DNA from 4 places in the Shinella sp. 838 genome. Region 3 is predicted to be linked to each of the others. Evidence: riboswitches for the same ligand, from Rfam matches in the RefSeq annotation. Region 3 holds a riboswitch; each other region holds the start of a gene.
What was found. A riboswitch is a leader RNA that binds a small molecule or an ion and turns the genes downstream of it on or off. The one in region 3 is predicted to bind cobalamin.
Positions count from the first base shown of each region.

Region 1: linked by a shared signal. The riboswitch ahead of P9A16_RS16820 (ABC transporter substrate-binding protein) and the one ahead of P9A16_RS29720 (hypothetical protein) in region 3 are both predicted to bind cobalamin.
Region 2: linked by a shared signal. The riboswitch ahead of metE (5-methyltetrahydropteroyltriglutamate--homocysteine S-methyltransferase) and the one ahead of P9A16_RS29720 (hypothetical protein) in region 3 are both predicted to bind cobalamin.
Region 4: linked by a shared signal. The riboswitch ahead of P9A16_RS08280 (aromatic ring-hydroxylating oxygenase subunit alpha) and the one ahead of P9A16_RS29720 (hypothetical protein) in region 3 are both predicted to bind cobalamin.

Region 1 is NZ_JARSBQ010000004.1:491,869-496,721, forward strand. It holds gene P9A16_RS16810 (polyamine ABC transporter substrate-binding protein) at 93-1,163, shown strand; gene P9A16_RS16815 (MurR/RpiR family transcriptional regulator) at 1,220-2,074, shown strand; cobalamin riboswitch at 2,101-2,333, shown strand; gene P9A16_RS16820 (ABC transporter substrate-binding protein) at 2,490-3,533, shown strand; gene P9A16_RS16825 (FecCD family ABC transporter permease) at 3,530-4,558, shown strand; gene P9A16_RS16830 (ABC transporter ATP-binding protein) at 4,555-4,853, shown strand, end outside.
Region 2 is NZ_JARSBQ010000005.1:162,852-167,704, reverse strand. It holds gene P9A16_RS17890 (LysR family transcriptional regulator ArgP) at 1-637, shown strand, start outside; gene metE (5-methyltetrahydropteroyltriglutamate--homocysteine S-methyltransferase) at 796-3,147, opposite strand; cobalamin riboswitch at 3,247-3,460, opposite strand; gene P9A16_RS17880 (sugar-binding domain-containing protein) at 3,623-3,859, shown strand; gene P9A16_RS17875 (Lrp/AsnC family transcriptional regulator) at 4,180-4,683, shown strand; gene P9A16_RS17870 (hydantoinase/oxoprolinase family protein) at 4,687-4,853, shown strand, end outside.
Region 3 is NZ_JARSBQ010000014.1:160,677-165,529, forward strand. It holds gene metH (methionine synthase) at 1-2,893, opposite strand, end outside; gene P9A16_RS29720 (hypothetical protein) at 2,977-3,186, opposite strand; cobalamin riboswitch at 3,287-3,503, opposite strand; gene P9A16_RS29725 (GH36-type glycosyl hydrolase domain-containing protein) at 3,944-4,853, shown strand, end outside.
Region 4 is NZ_JARSBQ010000002.1:141,195-146,047, forward strand. It holds gene P9A16_RS08260 (FAD-binding oxidoreductase) at 1-228, opposite strand, end outside; gene P9A16_RS08265 (L-threonylcarbamoyladenylate synthase) at 291-1,265, opposite strand; gene P9A16_RS08270 (diguanylate cyclase domain-containing protein) at 1,417-2,490, shown strand; gene P9A16_RS08275 (DUF6656 family protein) at 2,507-3,112, opposite strand; cobalamin riboswitch at 3,411-3,606, shown strand; gene P9A16_RS08280 (aromatic ring-hydroxylating oxygenase subunit alpha) at 3,710-4,853, shown strand, end outside.

The DNA.
Region 1 (4,853 bases), on a different contig from region 3:
GTCAACGGCCGAAAGAAGCCGGGACAGGAACATCCGGCGCAAAGGAAAACGCCGGGGCCGTGACGGGCCAAACCATCAGAGGAGATCATTCGATGACGAAATTTTACCGCGGCGGCCCATTCGGCCTTGGCAAATGGACGCGCCGCACCGCCTTTTCACTCGCCGCCCTCGCGGCGACGGCCGGCATGGCGAACGCCGCCGAACTCAACATCTACAACTGGGGCGAATACATCAATCCGGAGGTTTTGAAGAAGTTCGAGGAGGAGACCCAGATCAAGGTCAACCTCTCGACCTATTCCTCCAACGAGGAGATGCTGGCGAAAATCCAGGGCGGCGCGACGGGCTACGACATCGTCTTCCCCTCCGTGCACATGCACGACATCATGGCCAAGCTGGAGCTTCTGCAAAAGACCGACATCAACACGTTCGAGGGGTTCAAGAACATCGATCCCGCGTTCCTGCGCGCCAAAAGCGACCCGAAGGGCGAATATTGCCTGCCCTATGCCTGGGGTTCGGTCGGCATTTTTTACAACCGCACGATCCTCGGCAAGGACGTCACCGGCTGGAAGGACCTGATCGAGACGGTGAAGGCCAAGGGGCTGAAGTTCACGCTGCTTGACGACATGCGCGAGGTGCTGGCGGTCGGCCTGATGCTGAACGGCCACAAGATCAACTCCACCGATCCGGCGGAATTGCAACAGGCGGCGGAAACGATCATTGCCATGAAGCCCTATGTGGCAGCCTTCACCTACGACACGCGGCCGATGGTGCAATCCGGCGACGTCGCGGCCGGCCACTTCTTCGTCGGCGCGATGGTCGATGTCTTCGGCGACGAGAAGGACCTTGGCTATGTCATCCCCGAGGAGGGGGCGACGATGTACCAGGAGGATGCCTGCGTCCTGAAGAGCGCGCCGAACAAGGAGAACGCGATCAAATTCCTGCAATTCTACACCCGCCCGGAAATTGCCGCGCTCAACGTCTCGCAGCAGACCAACGGCACGGCCAACGTGCCGGCGCGGCAATTGACCCCGGAAAAGATCAAGAATAGCAAGGAGATCAATCCGCCCGCCGAGACCATGGCGCGTCTCCAGATCTTCGAGGACCTGGGCCCGGCGCTCCGCCAGCTCGACCGGGTCTGGACGCGGGTGAAGACGGCGCAGTGACCATGCGCGATCCCCGCCCGTCTTTTCGGCGGGCGGGATTTTTGGGAGAGGGCGACGTGTCGAAACGCATTCTGAAGCTCGTTCAGTCCGACGATCTCAGGCGGTCCAAATCCGACAAGCTGATCGCCCACTATATCGAGCGCAACATCGCCGATCTCCCCTTCGAGACCGCGCGCTCGATCGCCCAGCGGCTTCAGGTCTCGCCGATGACCATCGGCCGGTATCTGCGCCGCATGGGTTTCGACGGCCTCGACGAGTTGAAGAGCGAGCTGCGCCGCGGCGGTTCCAATCCGGCCTGGGAGGTCAAGGCCCAAGTCGCTTCGCTGGAACAGGACCGCAAGGAGGGAAAGCTCCTCGCCGGCCTCATCCAGCAGCAGATCGACAATCTCGGCCAGATCTATGCGATCACCGGCGCACCGGAATGGCAGCAGACGATCGACGCGTTGATCGGCGCAAGCGAGGTCTATGTCGCCGCCTATCAGAATGTGCGCGGCATCGCGCAATATTTCGCCAGCCAGCTTTCCTATACGCGCCCGCGCGTGCAGTTCGTCGATGGTCTCAACGGCACCTATGCGGAATTGCTCGATGGTTCCGTCGAGGGGAGGGTGCTGTTCCTGCACGACGTGCGCCGCTTTGCCGCCAAGGCGCGGCCGCTGGCGCTGGAGGCCCGGCGGGCCGGCGTCAAGGTCGTGCTGCTGACCGACGAATTCTGCCCCTGGGGGCCGGATGTTTCCGATATCTGCCTCGTCGTGCCGGGCTCGCACGGGCCGCTCTGGGATGGCGCAGCCACCATGACCGCGGTCATGGACCTCATGCTCAGCAATATCATTGTGCTCATGGGCGAAGCCGTGAGCGAGCGCGTCGATACGCTTACCCGCCTCCAGGACATCTTCGGAGATTTCGAGAGCTGAGCGCCTTGACGCTGCCGAGCGCGGCGGATTAAGGATGGATCGACGGTTTCCCGAGGGATGACTCCCAGGGGATTAATAGGGAACACGGTGCGGACGACCCAACAGGGACCCATTCCGTGGCTGCCCCCGCAACTGTAGGCGGATTGCCGCCTGTCCTCGGACGCGTTTTCGCGTCATGCCACTGCGGTTTTTCCGCGGGAAGGCAGACAGGCAGCAGATATCCGTGAGCCAGGAGACCTGCCGTCGTCGAGAAAAATCCAAGTCACGGGCGGGGATGCCCGGAACAGGAGACCCTATGACGACCCTGGCTGCCGGCAACGGCGGAATTCCAATCGTTTTCTCCCGACCGCAATCGGCGCGCGCCTGTCGGCGCGTCGGCTGAGCCCGCACGCTTTCATTCATTCGGGAGAAACCCATGACCATTCTGCCTGCGGCCGTGCGCGCCGCATCCCTCGTTTCCGCGCTGGCCGGTGCCGCCGTGTTTGCCCTGTCAGCGGGCGCCGCGCAGGCGGCCGCGACGCAGTATCCGCTGACGCTGGAAAATTGCGGCCGCAAGGTCACCTTCGAGAAGGCGCCGGAACGGGCTGTCTCGCTCGGCCAGAGCTCGACCGAAATCCTGTATCTCCTCGGCGTTGGCGAGCGCATGGTCGGCACGGCGGTCTGGATCGGCCCGGTGCTGTCGGGTTACGAGGACGCCAACGCCAAGGTCGAGCGCCTTGCCGACAACGATCCGAGCTTCGAGAGCGTCGTCGCCAAGAAGCCGGACCTTGTGACGGCGCAGTTCCAGTGGCATGTCGGTCCGGAGGGCATCGTCGCGACGCCAGAGCAGTTCGATGAACTGAAGATCCCGGTCTACACCTCGCCGGCCGATTGCATCGGCAAGGACAATTCCGGTGGCGGCGACGGGGTGCGCAAGACGGTCTTCACGATGGAGCTGATCTACAAGGAAATCAGCGAATTGGCGCAGATCTTTGATGTGCAGGATCAGGGCGAGAAAGTCATCGCCGACCTCAAGGCGCGCGAAGACGCGGCGCGCAAGAAGATCGCTTCGGCGGATGGCAAGCTTTCCGCCGTCTTCTGGTTCTCCAGCGCCGAACTCGACATCGACCCCTATGTCGCCGGGCGCAACGGCGCGCCGGGCTACATCATGTCGGCGCTCGGCATCCGCAATGTCATTGAGAGCGACGAGGAATGGCCGACGGTCGGCTGGGAAACCGTTGCCAAGGCCGATCCGAGCATCATCGTCGCCGGCAAGATGGAGCGCCGCCGCTTCCCTGCCGATGACGTCGCGGTCAAGCACACGTTCCTCAAGGAAGATCCCGTCGCCAGCCTGATGCCGGCCGTGAAGAACGGCCATGTCGTCGATATGGACGCCCAGGCGATGAACCCGACGATCCGCACGATCGAGGGCATCGAGGTGCTTGCCGACGCCATCGAGAAGGCTGGCCTCGCGAAGTGACGGCTGATCGCCCCATCCTGCTGCGCACGGGTGTCGCTCTTGCGGCGCTCGTGCTGCTTGTCGCCGCGCTCGGGGTGGGCGCGGCGGTGGGCGAGACCGCTATTCCGCTCGACGTCGTGGCAAAGACCGTGGCGAACCGCCTCTGGCAGGCGGGGCACGCCATCGAGCCGATAGACGAGGGCATCGTCTGGAACTACCGGCTGAGCCGCGCCGTGGTTGCGGCCTGCTGCGGATCGGCGCTCGCGATCTGCGGGGTGATCCTGCAGTCGCTGCTGCGCAACGCGCTGGCCGATCCCTACATTCTCGGCATTTCCGCCGGTGCCTCCACGGGCGCTGTCGCGGTGGCGATCCTCGGCATCGGCGCCGGTATCCTGACGCTGCCGATCGGTGCCTTTATCGGGGCGCTCGTCGCCTTCGGTCTCGTCAGCGCGCTGGCGGTTCGCGCAGGCCGCGGTACGGGGGCGATCATCCTTGCAGGGGTCGCCGGTTCGCAGCTCTTCAATGCGCTGACCTCCTTCATCGTCACCAAGGCGGCCAATGCGGAACAGGCACGCGGCATCATGTTCTGGCTGCTCGGCAATCTCTCGGGCGTGCGCTGGCCGGATGTCTGGCTGGCGCTGCCGGTTGCGCTTCTCGGGCTTGTCGTGTGCCTCTGGCATGCGCGCGCGCTCGATGCCTTCACCTTCGGCACGGAATCGGCGGCCTCGCTCGGCATTCCGGTGCGCCGGGTCTATGTCGTGCTGATTGCCGTCTCGGCACTGATGACCGCCGTCATGGTCTCCATCGTCGGGTCGATCGGTTTCGTCGGCCTCGTCATTCCCCATGCCGCGCGCATGGTCGTCGGTGTCCGCCACGGGTTGCTGCTGCCGGCCTCGGCGCTGATCGGCGCCATCTTCATGATCGCCGCGGACGTGCTGTCGCGGGTCATCATTCCCGGCCAGGTGCTGCCCATCGGCGTCATCACCGCGCTGTTCGGCGCGCCGGCCTTCGCGCTCATCCTCAGCCAAAGGAGATCGGCCCTGTGACCCTTTCGGCAAAAGGTCTTTGCTGGTCGGCCGGCGGTGCGACCATCCTCACCGACGTCTCGCTCGACGTGCGTCCCGGCGAATTTCTCGGCATCATCGGACCCAATGGTTCGGGCAAGACCAGCCTGATGGCGTTGATGGCGGGCATCCGCAAGCCGCAGGCGGGTCTGGTAACGCTTGAGGGCTCGCCGCTTTCGGCCCACGGCCGGCAAGCCATAGCCCGCCGCATCGCCTTCGTCGAGCAGCAGGCGGAGACGACCGAGCGTATCACTGCGCGCCAGGCGGTCGAACTCGG
Region 2 (4,853 bases), on a different contig from region 3:
GCCCGACGAAACCCGCAAGGCCGTCACACTGCACATTGCAACCAATGCCGACAGCCTCGCGACGTGGTTCCTCACAGCCATAGCGAACTTCTCGAAGGATGCGCCCTATCTGCTGAATGTCGCGATCGACGACGAGGATCACACCGCCGAATGGCTGCAGCGCGGCCGCGTTCTGGCAGCGGTCACCAGCCTTGAGAAACCGGTGCAGGGCTGTCGCCGCCTGTCGCTTGGCACGCTGCGCTACCATGCGACGGCGAGCCCGGACTTCATGGAGCGGCACTTCCCGGCAGGCGTCACGGTCGAGGCGCTGATGCGCGCGCCGTCGCTCGTCTTCAACCAGAAGGACCGCCTGCAGAACCGCTGGGTCCGCCAGGTCTTCGGGCAGGACCTCGCCTGCCCGGCGCATTGGCTGCCTTCAACGCAGGGCTTCATTGATGCGAGCCTTGCCGGCCTGGGGTGGGGTATGAACCCCGAACCGCTCGCTGAAGCGCATCTGAAGACGGGGCGGCTGGTGGCACTGCGCCCACAGACCCCCCTCGACATTCCGCTCTCCTGGCAGATAAACCGCCTCGCCGCGGATCGGCTGGCCGGTCTCACCCGGGAGGTGACGGCGACTGCCCGGCGTTTCCTCTTGTGACAGGAAGGCAAGCATCCTCCTGAGCCACCGAAACTGCGCGCAAGCCGTCGTGCTCGTTGCTCCGGCCAGCAATACAATTCGCCGGCAGCGGCCAGTGCGACCACGCGGCCCCGCAGACGCCGGGATTGCTCCCGGCATCGTCGATCAGCGCGTGGTCCTCACGGCCCCGAGGCCGCCGCAGCGCGCGACCCGCGCAGCTGCCGCGCCGCTTCCACCATGTTCAGGAGCGCCGGCTTGACCTCTTCCCATTTGCGGGTCTTGAGGCCGCAATCGGGATTGACCCAGATCTGGCGATCCTCGAGACGCCCCCGCGCCAGTGTGAGGAGGTCTGCCATCTCCTTGACGTCGGGCACGCGCGGCGAATGGATGTCGTAGACACCGGGGCCGATCTCGTTCGGATACTTGAAGTTCCGGAAGGCATCGAGCAGCTCCATCCTGGAACGGGACGTCTCGATGGAGATGACGTCGGCATCCATCGCCGCAATGGCCGCGATGATGTCGTTGAACTCCGAATAGCACATATGGGTATGGATCTGGGTTTCGTCCGCGACGCCCGCCGAAGAAAGGCGGAAGGATTCGATCGCCCAGTCCAGATAGTGCCGCCAGTCCCTGTGGCGCAGCGGCAGGCCCTCACGAAGCGCAGCCTCGTCGATCTGGATCAGCTTCGCACCAGCCCTTTCGAGATCCAGAACCTCATCGCGGATGGCGAGCGCAATCTGCCGGCAAACCGTGCTGCGCGCAACGTCGTCCCGCACGAAGGACCAGTTGAGGATCGTCACCGGCCCCGTCAGCATGCCCTTCACCGGCTTTTCGGTGAGCGACTGGGCGTGACGCCACGACCGTACCGTCATCGGGTTGGGGCGGGAGACGTCGCCGAAAATGATCGGCGGGCGCACATAGCGCGATCCGTAGCTCTGCACCCAGGCGCACTGCGTGAAGGCGAAACCGGAGAGCTGCTCGCCGAAATATTGCACCATGTCGTTGCGCTCGAACTCGCCGTGAACGAGCACATCGAGGCCGATCTCCTCCTGCCAGCGGATGGCGTCCTCGGTCTGCTTCTGCAGGAATGCCTCGTAGTCCTTATAGCTGAGGGCACCTTTGGCATGCGCCGACCGCGCCTTGCGAACCTCGCTGGTCTGCGGGAACGAACCGATCGTCGTCGTCGGAAACAGCGGCAGCCCGATCGCCGCCGCCTGCAGGCGCCGCCGGTCCTCGAAGGTATTCAAGCGCTTCTTCATCCCCCCGTCGATACCGGCCATGCGGCCCTGGACGAGGGGATCGGTCACCTTCGGCGAGGAGGCCCGGGCGGTGATCGCCTGCGTGGCATCGTCGACGGCTTGCCGGACGGCATCCTTGCCCGCGGCCAGGCCCCTGCCGAGGATCGCGAGTTCATCCAGCTTCTGGGTCGCGAAGGACAACCAGGCTTTCAGATCCTCGTCGAGTGCCGTCTCCAGGGAGAGGTCGACAGGGACATGCAGCAATGCGCACGACGCGGCGACCTCGATGGCATCGACCCCGCGCACGGCAACGACCGGTGCCAACCGCTCCAGAAGGGCGGCAAGGTCTGCACGCCAGATGTTGCGGCCGTCGACGACGCCGAGCGAGAAGGTCTGATCGGGACGCATAGCCGCTGCAACCGCATCAAGCTGTTCCGGAGCGCGCACCAGATCGACATGGAGGCCGGCGACCGGAAGTGCGGCTGCGGCATCGAGATTGTCGCCCAACGACCCGAAATAGGTGGTGAGCATGATCTTCAGTTCAGGAACGGCCGCCGCGAAGGCCGCGTACGCCACCTTGAAGGCATGGCGCTCGCCTTCGGTCAGGTCAAGGGCGAGGACCGGTTCGTCCACCTGCACCCAGTCCGCACCGGCGGCGTGCAACCGGCGGAACAACGCTTCATAGACCGGCAGCAGCCTTGTCAGAAGATCGAGCGGCTTGAAGGTCGCGGGACGAGCCTTGGCAAGTTTCAGGAACGTGACCGGTCCAAGCACGACCGGACGCGTATGGATGCCAAGCGTCTTGGCCTCCAGGAAATGATCGACCGGCTTCTGCCCGGTCAGCGTGAAGACCTGATCCTCGCAAACCTCCGGCACCATGTAGTGGTAGTTGGTATCGAACCACTTGGTCATTTCGAGCGCGGGAACGCCGTGGCCGTGATGGGCATGGCCGCAACCGGCGTGCCCCCCCTCCTGGCTGCCGCGCGCCATGGCGAAAGAGACAGACAGCGGCACGTCGCCGCCCTCCCAGCCATAACCCGCCGGGATTGCGCCGACCATGACCGCGGTATCGAGCACATGGTCGTAGAAGGAGAAGTCGTTCGAGGGGATTCTGGTGATCCCGCGATCGCGCTGGAGCATCCAGGCTTCCGCCCGCAGCGTCTTCGCAGTTTCAAGAAGATCGTCTTCGGTGATCCTGCCGGACCAGAAACCTTCGAGCGCAAACTTCAGTTCGCGGTGGCGGCCGATGCGCGGAAAGCCGAGAGAGCCGACCGAGAGAGTTTTGTTGGACATTGTCATACCCCATTGGTTGGTGGGGGCATGGGTAAGCGGACGCGTGCGGCCATCCCCGTCAAAGACGGACCGCAGCAACCACCGGGACACCCCGCCCGTGGACGTTGTTTCGTCTTGGCAGGTCTCCTGGCTCGCGGGTCGTCACTGCTGTCCGTCTTCCCAAGGCAGGCGCCTCAGTGACATCCTGGACAGCGGCTCACCGCTTACAGTTGCGGGGGCAGCCCCGGCATTGCCGAATGATCGGCGCACCGGATTCCCTCTTAGCCCTGGAGAGGCAGAACCGCTCCAGGGAACCACGACATCAGGACTTCATGGTATCCAGGCCGGATTGTCAATAGACATAAAGAAATACTTATGCCTTTATGTATTTTTATCACCCTGGAACTGCCCACCCCCCGAGGGCCTGAGCGTGGTGCAAGTCACCGGCGCATCTGCGGGAAACCGGGAACTTTCCGCGGAATTCTGCGCGGCCATCATGGTGCGATCTCGGCGCCGCCGCGGTCTTGATTTGCCGCTTCATCGACGGCGAGGACGGCAGAATACCGACGATTTCGACAACCGCGTCATCGGCATCGAACTCGACGATCTGCTCAGCCTCCCGCGGCGACTGTGCGTGGCCGGCGACGCCAACAAGACGGATGCTATCCGTGCCGTGCTCAACAGCGGCCATGCCACCCATCTCTTCACCCACATGGCATCCACCGAGCAGTAGCTTCAGGATCAGGCACCCGACGAGTGGTGACAAGCACCAAGCGCGGATGGCAGCCGTGCTGGGGTCGCCCCACCTCAGCACCGCCTAGTGCGCTCGCCTCCCTTGACAGAGATCCCCTCAAAAGGATCAGCAAACCCTAGCGCGCCTCCCAGACGACACGTCATGGCACTCTGCTAATTTCCGATTCGGCAACAAATCGTACTTCAAGGACCATATTCGGGTCATTTTCGGAAAAATTCACCCTATGCGGCTGAAATATTCTTGACACAATTCCGTTTCGGAAATTTACTGCTTAAAACAGGCCGAAATGGAAACGCCCCATGACACAGCGTTATGTCGTTGACGATCTGGACCGCGAGATCATCCGTTATCTCTCCGAGGACGGGCGCCTCTCGGCGGCAGAAATCGCTGGCCGGATCGGCAGCGTCTCCGAACGCACGATCCGTAATCGCATCGCCGCCCTGCTCCAGGCGAAGATGATCGTGATCGGCGCCATTCCCGATCCCGTGGCGCTCGGGCGCGACGTGCAGGTCGAGCTTCTGATCGAGGTCGAAGCCGGCAAGATAGAAGACGTTGCCATCCAGCTCGCGGAGTACGAGGAGATCGGCTACCTGGCCGCGACCAGCGGCACAGCCAATCTCAGCGCCTCGCTCTTCGTCGCCGATCACGCGGCGCTTCTCGAATTCATGGATCAGGAACTGGGCAAGCTGCCCGGCGTCAAACGCGTGACGACTTCGGCGGTCCTGCGGCTCTACAAGGTATTCGGCACGAGAACCACCGCGATCGGCCGCGGCACGGACCTCGGCGGCAAGAAGAAAGGATAACCCATGTTGCGCATTGGGGTGGATGTGGGCGGGACCAATACGGATGCGGCACTGCTGCGCGGCACCGATGTTCTGGCAACGGTGAAGGCCTCGACCACGGCGGACGTGACCTCTGGCGTCGGCGCGGCAATCCGCACGGTTCTCGCCGAAGCGGGCATCACCGCCGCCGC
Region 3 (4,853 bases):
CCCAGTCCTGCCAGACGCGCGTGCCGAGGAAGGACGGCGTCTTCGGCCGGTAGGCAGACCAATCAGCCTTGAAGGCATTTTCACGGGCCTTGGCGAGCGGCAGGCGCTGTTTTTCGGCCTCGCTGCGGGCGTGGGCATCCGCGACCTTGCGGTATTCAGCCTTCAGCGTCTCGACATAACCGGGTTTCATGTCAGCCGACAGCAGGCTGCCGACCACGCCGACGGCGCGGCTGGCATCGGTGACGTAGACGGTCTGGCCGCGGTCGTAGCGCGGATGGATCTTCACCGCCGTATGCACGCGGCTCGTCGTCGCCCCGCCGATGAGGAGGGGGATGTCGAAGCCTTCACGCTCCATTTCGGCGGCGACATGCACCATCTCGTCGAGCGAGGGGGTGATGAGGCCGGAGAGGCCGATGATGTCGACCTTTTCGGCCTTTGCCGTCTCAAGAATCTTCGTTGCCGGCACCATGACGCCGAGGTCGATGATCTCGTAATTGTTGCAGGCGAGCACGACGCCGACGATGTTCTTGCCGATATCGTGCACGTCGCCCTTGACGGTCGCCATCAGGATTTTGCCGGCGCTCTGGCGCTCGCCGCTGCCGCCATTGGCGAGCTTTTCGGCCTCCATGTAGGGCAGCAGCACGGCGACGGCCTGTTTCATCACGCGGGCGGATTTCACCACCTGCGGCAGGAACATCTTCCCTGCGCCAAAAAGGTCGCCGACGACGTTCATGCCGGCCATCAGCGGGCCTTCGATGACGTGCAGCGGGCGCTCGGCGTTCTGACGAGCCTCTTCCGTATCGATCTCGACGAATTCGGTAATACCGTTGACGAGCGCGTGTTCGAGGCGCTTTTCGACCACCCAGTCGCGCCAGGCGAGGTCACGCTCCTTGGCCTCCTTGCCGGCAGCGCCCTTGAAGTGCTCGGCAATCTCCAGAAGGCGTTCGGTAGCGGTGCCGCCGGTCTTCGGCACGCGGTTCAGCACAACGTCCTCGCAGGCCTCGCGCAGGTCCGGCTCGATCGTGTCGTAGACGGCGAGCTGGCCGGCATTGACGATGCCCATGTCCATGCCCGACTGGATGGCGTGGTAGAGGAAGACGGCGTGCATCGCCTCGCGCACAGGCTCGTTGCCGCGGAAGGAGAAGGAGAGGTTGGAGACGCCGCCGGAAATGTGGGCATGCGGCAGTGTTGCTGTGATCTCTGCCGTCGCCTCGATGAAGTCGACGCCGTAATTGTCGTGCTCCTCGATGCCCGTCGCGACGGCGAAGATGTTCGGGTCGAAGACGATATCCTCGGGTGCAAGGCCTGCAACGTCGGTGAGCAGCTTGTAGGCGCGTGTGCAGATTTCCACCTTGCGTGCCTTCGTGTCGGCCTGACCCTTCTCGTCAAAGGCCATGACGACGACGGCGGCGCCATAGGCGCGCACGAGCTTGGCATGGTGAAGGAAGGCCTCTTCGCCCTCCTTCAGCGAGATGGAATTGACCAGCGGCTTGCCCTGCACGCATTTCAGGCCTGCCTCGATCACCTCCCATTTCGAACTGTCGATCATCAGCGGAACACGGGCGATGTCAGGTTCTGCGGCGATGAGGTTCACATATTCCGTCATGGCCTTGGCGGAATCGATCAGGCCCTCGTCCATGTTGATGTCGATGACCTGCGCGCCGTTCGCCACCTGGTCGCGCGCGACATCGAGCGCCGCGGCATAGTCGCCCGCGGTGATCAGCTTGCGGAATTTCGCCGAGCCCGTGACGTTGGTGCGCTCGCCGACATTCACGAAGGGGATAGCCTCGGTCAGCGTGAAGGGCTCGAGGCCCGAGAGGCGCATGTGGCGCGGTATGTCGGGGATTGCGCGCGGTGCGTGGCGTGCGGCGGCCGCCGCAATGGCGCGGATATGGTCCGGCGTCGAGCCGCAGCAGCCGCCGACGATGTTGACGAGGCCATCGCGCATGAAGCCCTCGATCTGGGCGGCCATTTCCTCCGGCGTCTCGTCATATTTGCCGAAGGCGTTCGGCAGGCCGGCATTGGGATAGGCGCAGACGAAGGTTTGCGCGACGGAGGAGATCTCCGCGAGATGGGCGCGCATGGCGTTGGCACCGAGTGCGCAGTTGAGGCCGATGGAGAAGGGATCGGCGTGGCGTACCGAGTTCCAGAAGGCTTCCGGTGTCTGACCGGACAGCGTGCGGCCCGAGAGGTCGGTGATCGTGCCCGAGATCATGACGGGCAGCTCGATGCCCTTTTCCTCGAAGACTTCGCGGGTGGCGAAGATCGCCGCCTTGGCATTCAGCGTGTCGAAGATCGTCTCGATCAGGATGATGTCGGCGCCGCCGTCGATGAGGCCGCGCAGCTGGTCCGCATAGGCGCGCTTGAGGTCGTCGAAGGTGACGGCGCGGTAGCCGGGATTGTTGACGTCAGGCGAGATGGAGGCCGTGCGGTTCGTCGGGCCGAGTGCGCCGGCGACGAAGCGGCGGCGGCCGTCCTTTTCGGTGGCCCTGAGGCCGGCGCGGCGGGCAAGGCGGGCGCCGTCACGGTTCAGTTCATAGACCATGTCCTCCATGCCGTAATCGGCCTGGGCGATGGTCGTGGAGGAGAAGGTGTTGGTTTCGAGAATATCCGCACCGGCCAGCGCGTAGCGATAGTGGATGTCCTCGATCGCGCCGGGCTGGGTTAGTGTCAGGAGGTCATTGTTGCCCTGCTGGTGACATGCGCAATCGCCGAAGCGATCGCCGCGGAAATCCTCTTCCACCAGCTTCAGCGTCTGGATTTCCGTGCCCATGGCGCCGTCGAGCACCAGGATGCGCTCGCGTGCGGCGGCCTGAAGGGCAGCGAGAATCTCGCGCCCATCGCGTGGCGGCAGTTCAGGTCCGAACAGGGTGTCCAGGTGCGATTCGGCCACGGCAAAGCCCTCCGGTGCAATAATCCTGCACCGGAAATCACATAAAGATATCTTTATGTCAATATGTCTTTATGCCTTAGCAGTCAGTGCATCGGTCGATTCGACCCGGCCAGGGAGGCGAACAGCGCCTTCAGTCTGGCGATGTCGGGATCGACCTTTTCATAGCGCGAGAGTTTCTGGACCTCCTTCAGCGCCTCGACGGCAAGGTCGGCGCCGTGTGGCTGCCAGAGCAGCCAGGAGATGAAGATGGATTCCGGTTTCCCGGCGAAACCATTGTCGGTGATGGCAAGCATTTCTTCCCCAATCGGAAAATTGGGGGATGACCGGACGCACGCTGCTGGAACTTCGCCCGGAGGCGACAAGCAAGCGCACCACTGGGACACCCCGCCCATGGACGTTACGACTGTCAGGGCAGGTCTCCTGGCTTGCGGGTCATCGCGTCTGTCTCGCCTTCCCGGTGAAATCCACCAGTGGCATGGAGCGACAGCAGCTCGCCGTTCACAGTTGCGGGGGCAGCGCCGGTCTTGGTGCTCCTTTCGGAGCATCGCACCGGCTTCCCTCTTAGCCTCCGAGCCAATCGACTCGGAAGACCCTGACGGCGTCAAACTGGCTTGGCGCCGGCACCGAGTCAATGGTGCAAGGCTCCGTTCGGCGGTTTGGACACAGCTTGGCGGGCAGCCAGATGGGCGGGCGGGAACTTTTTCCTGCCGCATCCATTTGCCATTCCCCTGCTCCTTGTGTCCGCTCGCCTCCTGCGAGGGCGCACGATTCACCAAAACCGCAGATGAGGGTCGATGCTGCGCCATCCGGTCATGTTGACATGTTGCAAGTCTCTGTCCTTACGGCTAAAAAATGCCGTTTTCATGCACCACGCGGCCAGGATGCCAACCAGCGTGTCGCTTGAGCCATGTCCATTCCAATCGCGCCGTCCGGGCGCTGTTTGGTCACATGGCTGATCGCGGCACCGAGATGAAACCTGCCCGCAAAAAACCGTTCGGCGCAAAGGCCGTCGCCGGATGGTTCCATATGGCCGGATCCAGAATCAGAAACATGCCCCTTCACAATACGCCGCAAGCCCCTTCGCGCGACGCCGACGCCAAGCAGATCGATTATAACGATTCGATCCGCGCCACCTATCTGTCGCTGGAGGAGCTCGCCGATTGCGGTGAAGCGCTGGCGCGCGACAAGACCGCGGCGCTGCCCGGCTTCCACCCTTTCGAATTCCGCGCCCGGCACAAGGAAAACGAGAAGGAAATCTTTCGCGTCTATCGCGCCACGGCCAAGGATGTCGAAGCCGGTGCGCAGATCACGCCGGCGGCCGAATGGCTGCTCGACAACTACTACGTCGTCGAAGAGGCGATCCAGGAAGTGCGACGCGATTTTCCGCGCCGCTTCTATCGCCAGCTTCCGACCATCGAGATCGAAGGGCAGGTGATGCCGCGCACGCTGGCGCTTGCCTGGCTCTATGTCGCGCACACCCATAGCGGCGTCTCGCATGAGGGGCTGACGGCTTTTGTTCAGGGCTTCCAGAAGATCGACGCGCTGAAGATCGGCGAGCTCTGGGCGCTGCCCTCCTTCATCCGCTTCGTGCTGCTTGAAAACCTCCGCCGCATTTCCAGCCGCGTCGAGCGTTCGCGCAAGATGCGTTTCAAGGCCAACGAGGTGGCCGATGAGCTGATCCGCCTCAACGATCCGGAAAAGTCCATCGCGCATCTCCAGTCGCTGGAAAGCTTCATCGAGGACAATACGTTCGTCATCCAGCTGCTTTATCGCCTGCGCGACGGCCTCCAGGCCTCCGGCGCGGTGATCCAGTGGCTGGAGCGCAAGATCGAGAGCCGCGGCAGCGACCTCGAAGAACTGATCGTCGCGGAGAACAACCGCCTCTCCTCCGGCAACGTCACGATGAGTTCGCTCATCAAGAGCCTGCGCTCGGTGGACGATACCGAGTGGCCGGTCTGGT
Region 4 (4,853 bases), on a different contig from region 3:
GCCGCCCTGCGGGACGATGGCCGTGCGCGTTTCCGTGGCAAGCGCGAGGATTTTCGAGACCTCCTCGACGGAGCCCGGCCGCAGCACGAGCGGCGAGGTGCCGTGATAGAGCCCCCGGCTTTCGACGAGATAGGGCGCGATGTCGCGCTCCGCCGTCAGGGCGTGGGCCGGGCCGGTGATGGTGACGAAGCGGTCGATGAGATCTGGGGCAAGCGTCGCCTGGGTCATGGCTCTGTCCTCGTTGGCGCCGCCTCGCACAGGGCTGGTGCGCTTGGATCGGTTCGCAGCGGTCAGCCGCGCGGGGCAGCCGCGCGTTGCAGTCGGTCGTTGATCGCCTCGCCGAGGCCGCGGGAGGGGATCGGCGCGAAGGCGATCGCGCGCGCGCCGGCCGCATCCGCCCGTTTCATGTAGCCGAAGAGATTGGCGGCGGCCTCCGCAAGGTCGCCGCTGGGGCTGAGGTCCAGCACCAGTGCGGCATCGGCCTCGCCGGGCAATGCCGCGCCGCCGAAGCGGATCAGCACCTCGCCGGGCGCCACGTCGTGTGCATTGAGCCGCACCGGTGCATCGGGCGCGTAATGCGAGGCAAGCATGCCCGGCGCCTCGATCGCGGCCCCCGCCTTTTCGTTGCGCACCACCTTCAGGCCGGTGACGCGCTCGACCTCGGCGGCATCCAGCCCGCCCGGCCTCAACAGCCGGATCGTGTCACCCTCGACCTTGAGGATGGTGGATTCCAGCCCCACGACGGCCGGCCCGGCATCCAGAACCAGCTCGAGCTTTGCGCCAAAATCCTCGGCGACATGCCGGGCGGTGGTCGGGCTGATGCGGCCGGACGTGTTGGCGCTCGGCGCTGCAAGAGGTCGGCCGAAGGCCGACAGCAGGCGGCTGGCAAAGCCCTTGGGCACGCGGATGCCGATCGTGTCGAGCCCGGCGCGGGCGAGCGGATGGATGGCGCTTTCCGGGCGGATCGGCAACACGAGCGTCAGCGGCCCCGGCCAGAAGGCCTCGGCGATCGCGCGCGACAGCGGATCGAAGACCGCATGCTCCTCTGCCATGGCGAGGTCGGCCATGTGGCAGATCAGCGGATTGAAGCGTGGCCGTCCCTTCATCTCGTAGATGCGCGTGATGGCCAGCGGGTTGGTGGCGTCGGCGGCAAGGCCGTAGACCGTCTCGGTGGGAATGGCGACCGGCACGCCCCGGCCGAGCGCTTCGCAGGCCCGGGCCAGCGCCGTCTCCGCATCCGTCCGCGTATCCACGATATCAGCCATGTCGCCCTTCCTTGTCCGGGCTTCCTTTACAGGGCTTTTCCCGCAAAAGCCAAGGGTTACCCATTGCCTAAAATGCGAGCGACCGGATTAGATCGGCCGAAAGTGGTGGCTGCTATGGAGGGTTGAAAAATCAAGCAGCAGGTCCGCATTGATGGCGCATAAGAAATCCTCGACGACCGATATCGCCCTGCGCGTCGCAACGGCGATGAAGCAGATGGGCATCGACGGCCTGCCGCGCAATTATGAACTGGTCTACGAGGCCTATGCGGGGTGCAATCCCGATCTGGTGCGCGATTTCATCGCGCTCGGCAAATACAAGACGCAGGGCGCGCTCGACGAACTCGGCCGCAAGTATCTGCCGCACCAGCATGAGGCGGGCGTGCTGCAGCGCTCGGCCGGCGCCATCAGCAACGAGATGGCAAATTTCATGGATCTGCTGAGCCAGGAACGCACCTCGCTGTCGGATTACGGCCGCCTGATCGGCGAGGCCTCGCAGGTCATCCGTGATGCCGGCAGCCTCGGAGAGGGCGCACTCGGCTCCTCGCTCGAGGCGCTGCAGCGCGCGACCGAACTGCGCGTCACCCATACGGCGGAGATGGCGGAGAAGGTTGCCGCGCAATCGGTCGTCATGGACGGCATCCAGAAGGAGATGGCGGAATTCGAGGCGATGAAGTTCGTCGATCCGCCGACGAAGCTCGGCAACCGCCGTGCCTTTAACAAGGCGCTCGCCCGGGTCTATGCCAATCCGGACCTGCCGATGCTCTGCGGCGTCGCGATCGCCGAGGTGGATGCCGAGCAGCGGTTCTCCGCCGGCCAGATCGAGGCCCTGTCCGATCATCTCGTCACCTTCTACGGCGGCCTTATCCGCCAGGCTTTTCCCGCCGGCGAGCTGGCCGTGCGTTTCGACGGCCTGCGCTTCGGCTTCCTGTTTCGCACCGCTGACGAAGGGGAGGTGACGCGGCTGATCGACCTGCTGCGCGCCGCCTTCCAGACGGTGGCGCTGCGCGATCCGCGTACCGGGCGCAATCTGGGTCACCTCACCTTGTCTGCCGGCGTGTGCATGGCGGACCGCGCCGACAGCGCGCTCGACCTTTCGGCGGCCTGCGAGCGGGCATTGGCGGAGGCGCGGGGCGCGGGCGGCGACCAGATCGTCGTCTACGGTCGCGGCGACGAGGTGCCGGCCGGCAAGGAATGGCTGATCTACCGGCCGTCCGGGGTGGCCTGACGCAGCGGGGTAGGGGTTAGAGCGCCCGGATGATCTTGCGCAGCGCCTCGTTGTGCGCGCCGAGCATCAGCACGTTCTTCATGGCAAGCTTCGGATCGTCGGTGCGGAAGAGCACGCCGTTGCCGCGCACCTTGCGGTCGATCTGCAGGCGGCCTTCCTCTTCGGCCGGCGTGATGGCGACGGCGAAATACATCCGCCCGGCCTTCTTCGAGATGTCGGCGAAGAACTGCTCCTCCTCACCGATCTCGGCGAAGAAATTGGCCATGTAGAAGGCCCATTGCACATTCTCGAATTCCGCGAAGCGGGAATTGGCGACGGTGATGTGGCAATAGCCGAGATGCGGCGTCTGGGCGAGCGTGCGGTGGAAGATCAGCTTGGGAAAGCGGATCGACTGGTGAAAGCCGTTGATGCGGTCATGCGTGACGCTGCCGGCATTTTCCAGCTTGCGGCCGGTACGCTCGGCCACTTCCTGGTAGCTGAGGTAGCGCTTCTCGTTCGGGCTCCAGCTGACATTCCGGTCGATGCGGCCGGTGCGCAGGAACTCGGTATGGGCGGCCGATTTCGGCTGGTTCGCGCGCTTGTAGGCGACTGCGTCGTAGTAACGGAACTTGGTTTGCTGCACGCGTCGGCACTCCATCCTCGCGCCCCGATGCGATGAAGTTTAAGGAAACGGCGTTAAGCATTCCTTGCCAATCCGCCCCCGCTTTTTCCAAAGGTTCCGGAGGGGTCGCAATATGACAATTGTGTCACCGGGCATGTCAGGTGGCCCAAAGGGTATTCATGTTGCTCGTTTCCTTTGCATAATTGATTGAAATATATGCAATTAGGCCTGAGGTTGGCTTGCCTCGGCCCATTTTCTCTCTGTCGCCAAATCGGAATGGCATGTCGCTAACTGACATGTCGTTTGCCGGGCCTTGCGTTTAGATAAGAACACTCGAGGTGCCGTTCTGACGAAGAGCGGAGAATTGGGAAGCCGGTTGAAATCCGGCGCTGCCCCCGCAACGGTGTAGGAGAAACGCGCGGCGAGACGCCACTGGACAGAAGTCCGGGAAGGCGCCGCGACGGTCCTGACGGACGCTCCTGAGCCCGGAAACCAGCCTTGGGAATGATCGTGACTGGCTGCGGCGGGCGGCCGGGAAGCGTGCAGTCCGGCGCCCCCGCGCCCGGATGCCGTCTCCTTCCGTGCGCCTCATCCCCAACAGGATATCGAGGATCCGGCATGGACATCAGCAGCGACGTGCTCCGCAAGCTCAAGAACCGGCGCGAGGGCCACAGCCTCGAGCAGGCCTTCTACATCGACCCCGATCACTACAGGCTCGATCTCGAGACGATCTGGTATCGCGACTGGCTGTTCATCGGCCATGACTGCGAGATCCCGAAGGCCGGCAACTATTTTACCGTGCAGGTCGGCGACTATCCCGTGGTCATCACCCGCGACCGCACGGGGACCGTGCGCGCCCTGCACAATTCCTGCCGTCACCGCGGCTCGCGCGTCTGCACGCAGCACAGGGGGTCCTCGGCCAAGCTCGTCTGTCCCTACCACCAGTGGACCTACGAGCTGGATGGCTCGCTGCTCTTCGCCCGCCACATGGCCGAGGATTTCGACAAGAGCCAGCACGGTTTGAAGCGCGTGCACTGCGAGACCGTCGGCGGATACATCTTCATCTGCCTTGCAAACGAGGCGCCGGACTTTTCCGCCTTCCGCAGCCTGGTCGAGCCCTATCTTGCCCGTCACCGCCTCGGCGAGACCAAGGTCGCCTTCGAAAGCACGATCGTCGAGAAGGGCAACTGGAAGCTCGTCTGGGAAAACAACCGCGAGTGCTATCATTGCGCCGCCAACCATCCCGAGCTTTGCCGCACCTATCCCGAAGCGCCGAGCGCCACCGGCGTGCAGGGCGCCAAGGACGATCCCGTCATCACCGCGCACTGGGAAAAATGCGAGGCGGCGGGCCTACCGAGCGAATTCCGCATGTCGTCGACCGGCCAGTTCCGCGCGGCCCGCATGCCGCTCATCCAGGATGCCGAGAGCTACACGATGTCCGGCGCCCGCGCCGTCAACCGCCCGCTGTCGAACGATGTGCTGGAAAACCACATCGGCACGCTGCTGCTCTTCCACTATCCGACGACCTGGAACCATGTGCTCGCCGACCATGCCATCACCTTCCGCGTTCTGCCGCTTGGGCCGGAGCTGACGCAGGTCACGACGAAATGGCTGGTCAGCAAGGACGCGGTCGAGGGCGTCGATTACCGCCTTGACGAGCTCACCCATGTCTGGACCGAGACCAACGACCAGGACCGCCGCATCGTCGAGGAAAACGCCTTCGGCATCCGCTCGCCGGCCTACCAGCCCGGCCCCTATTCGC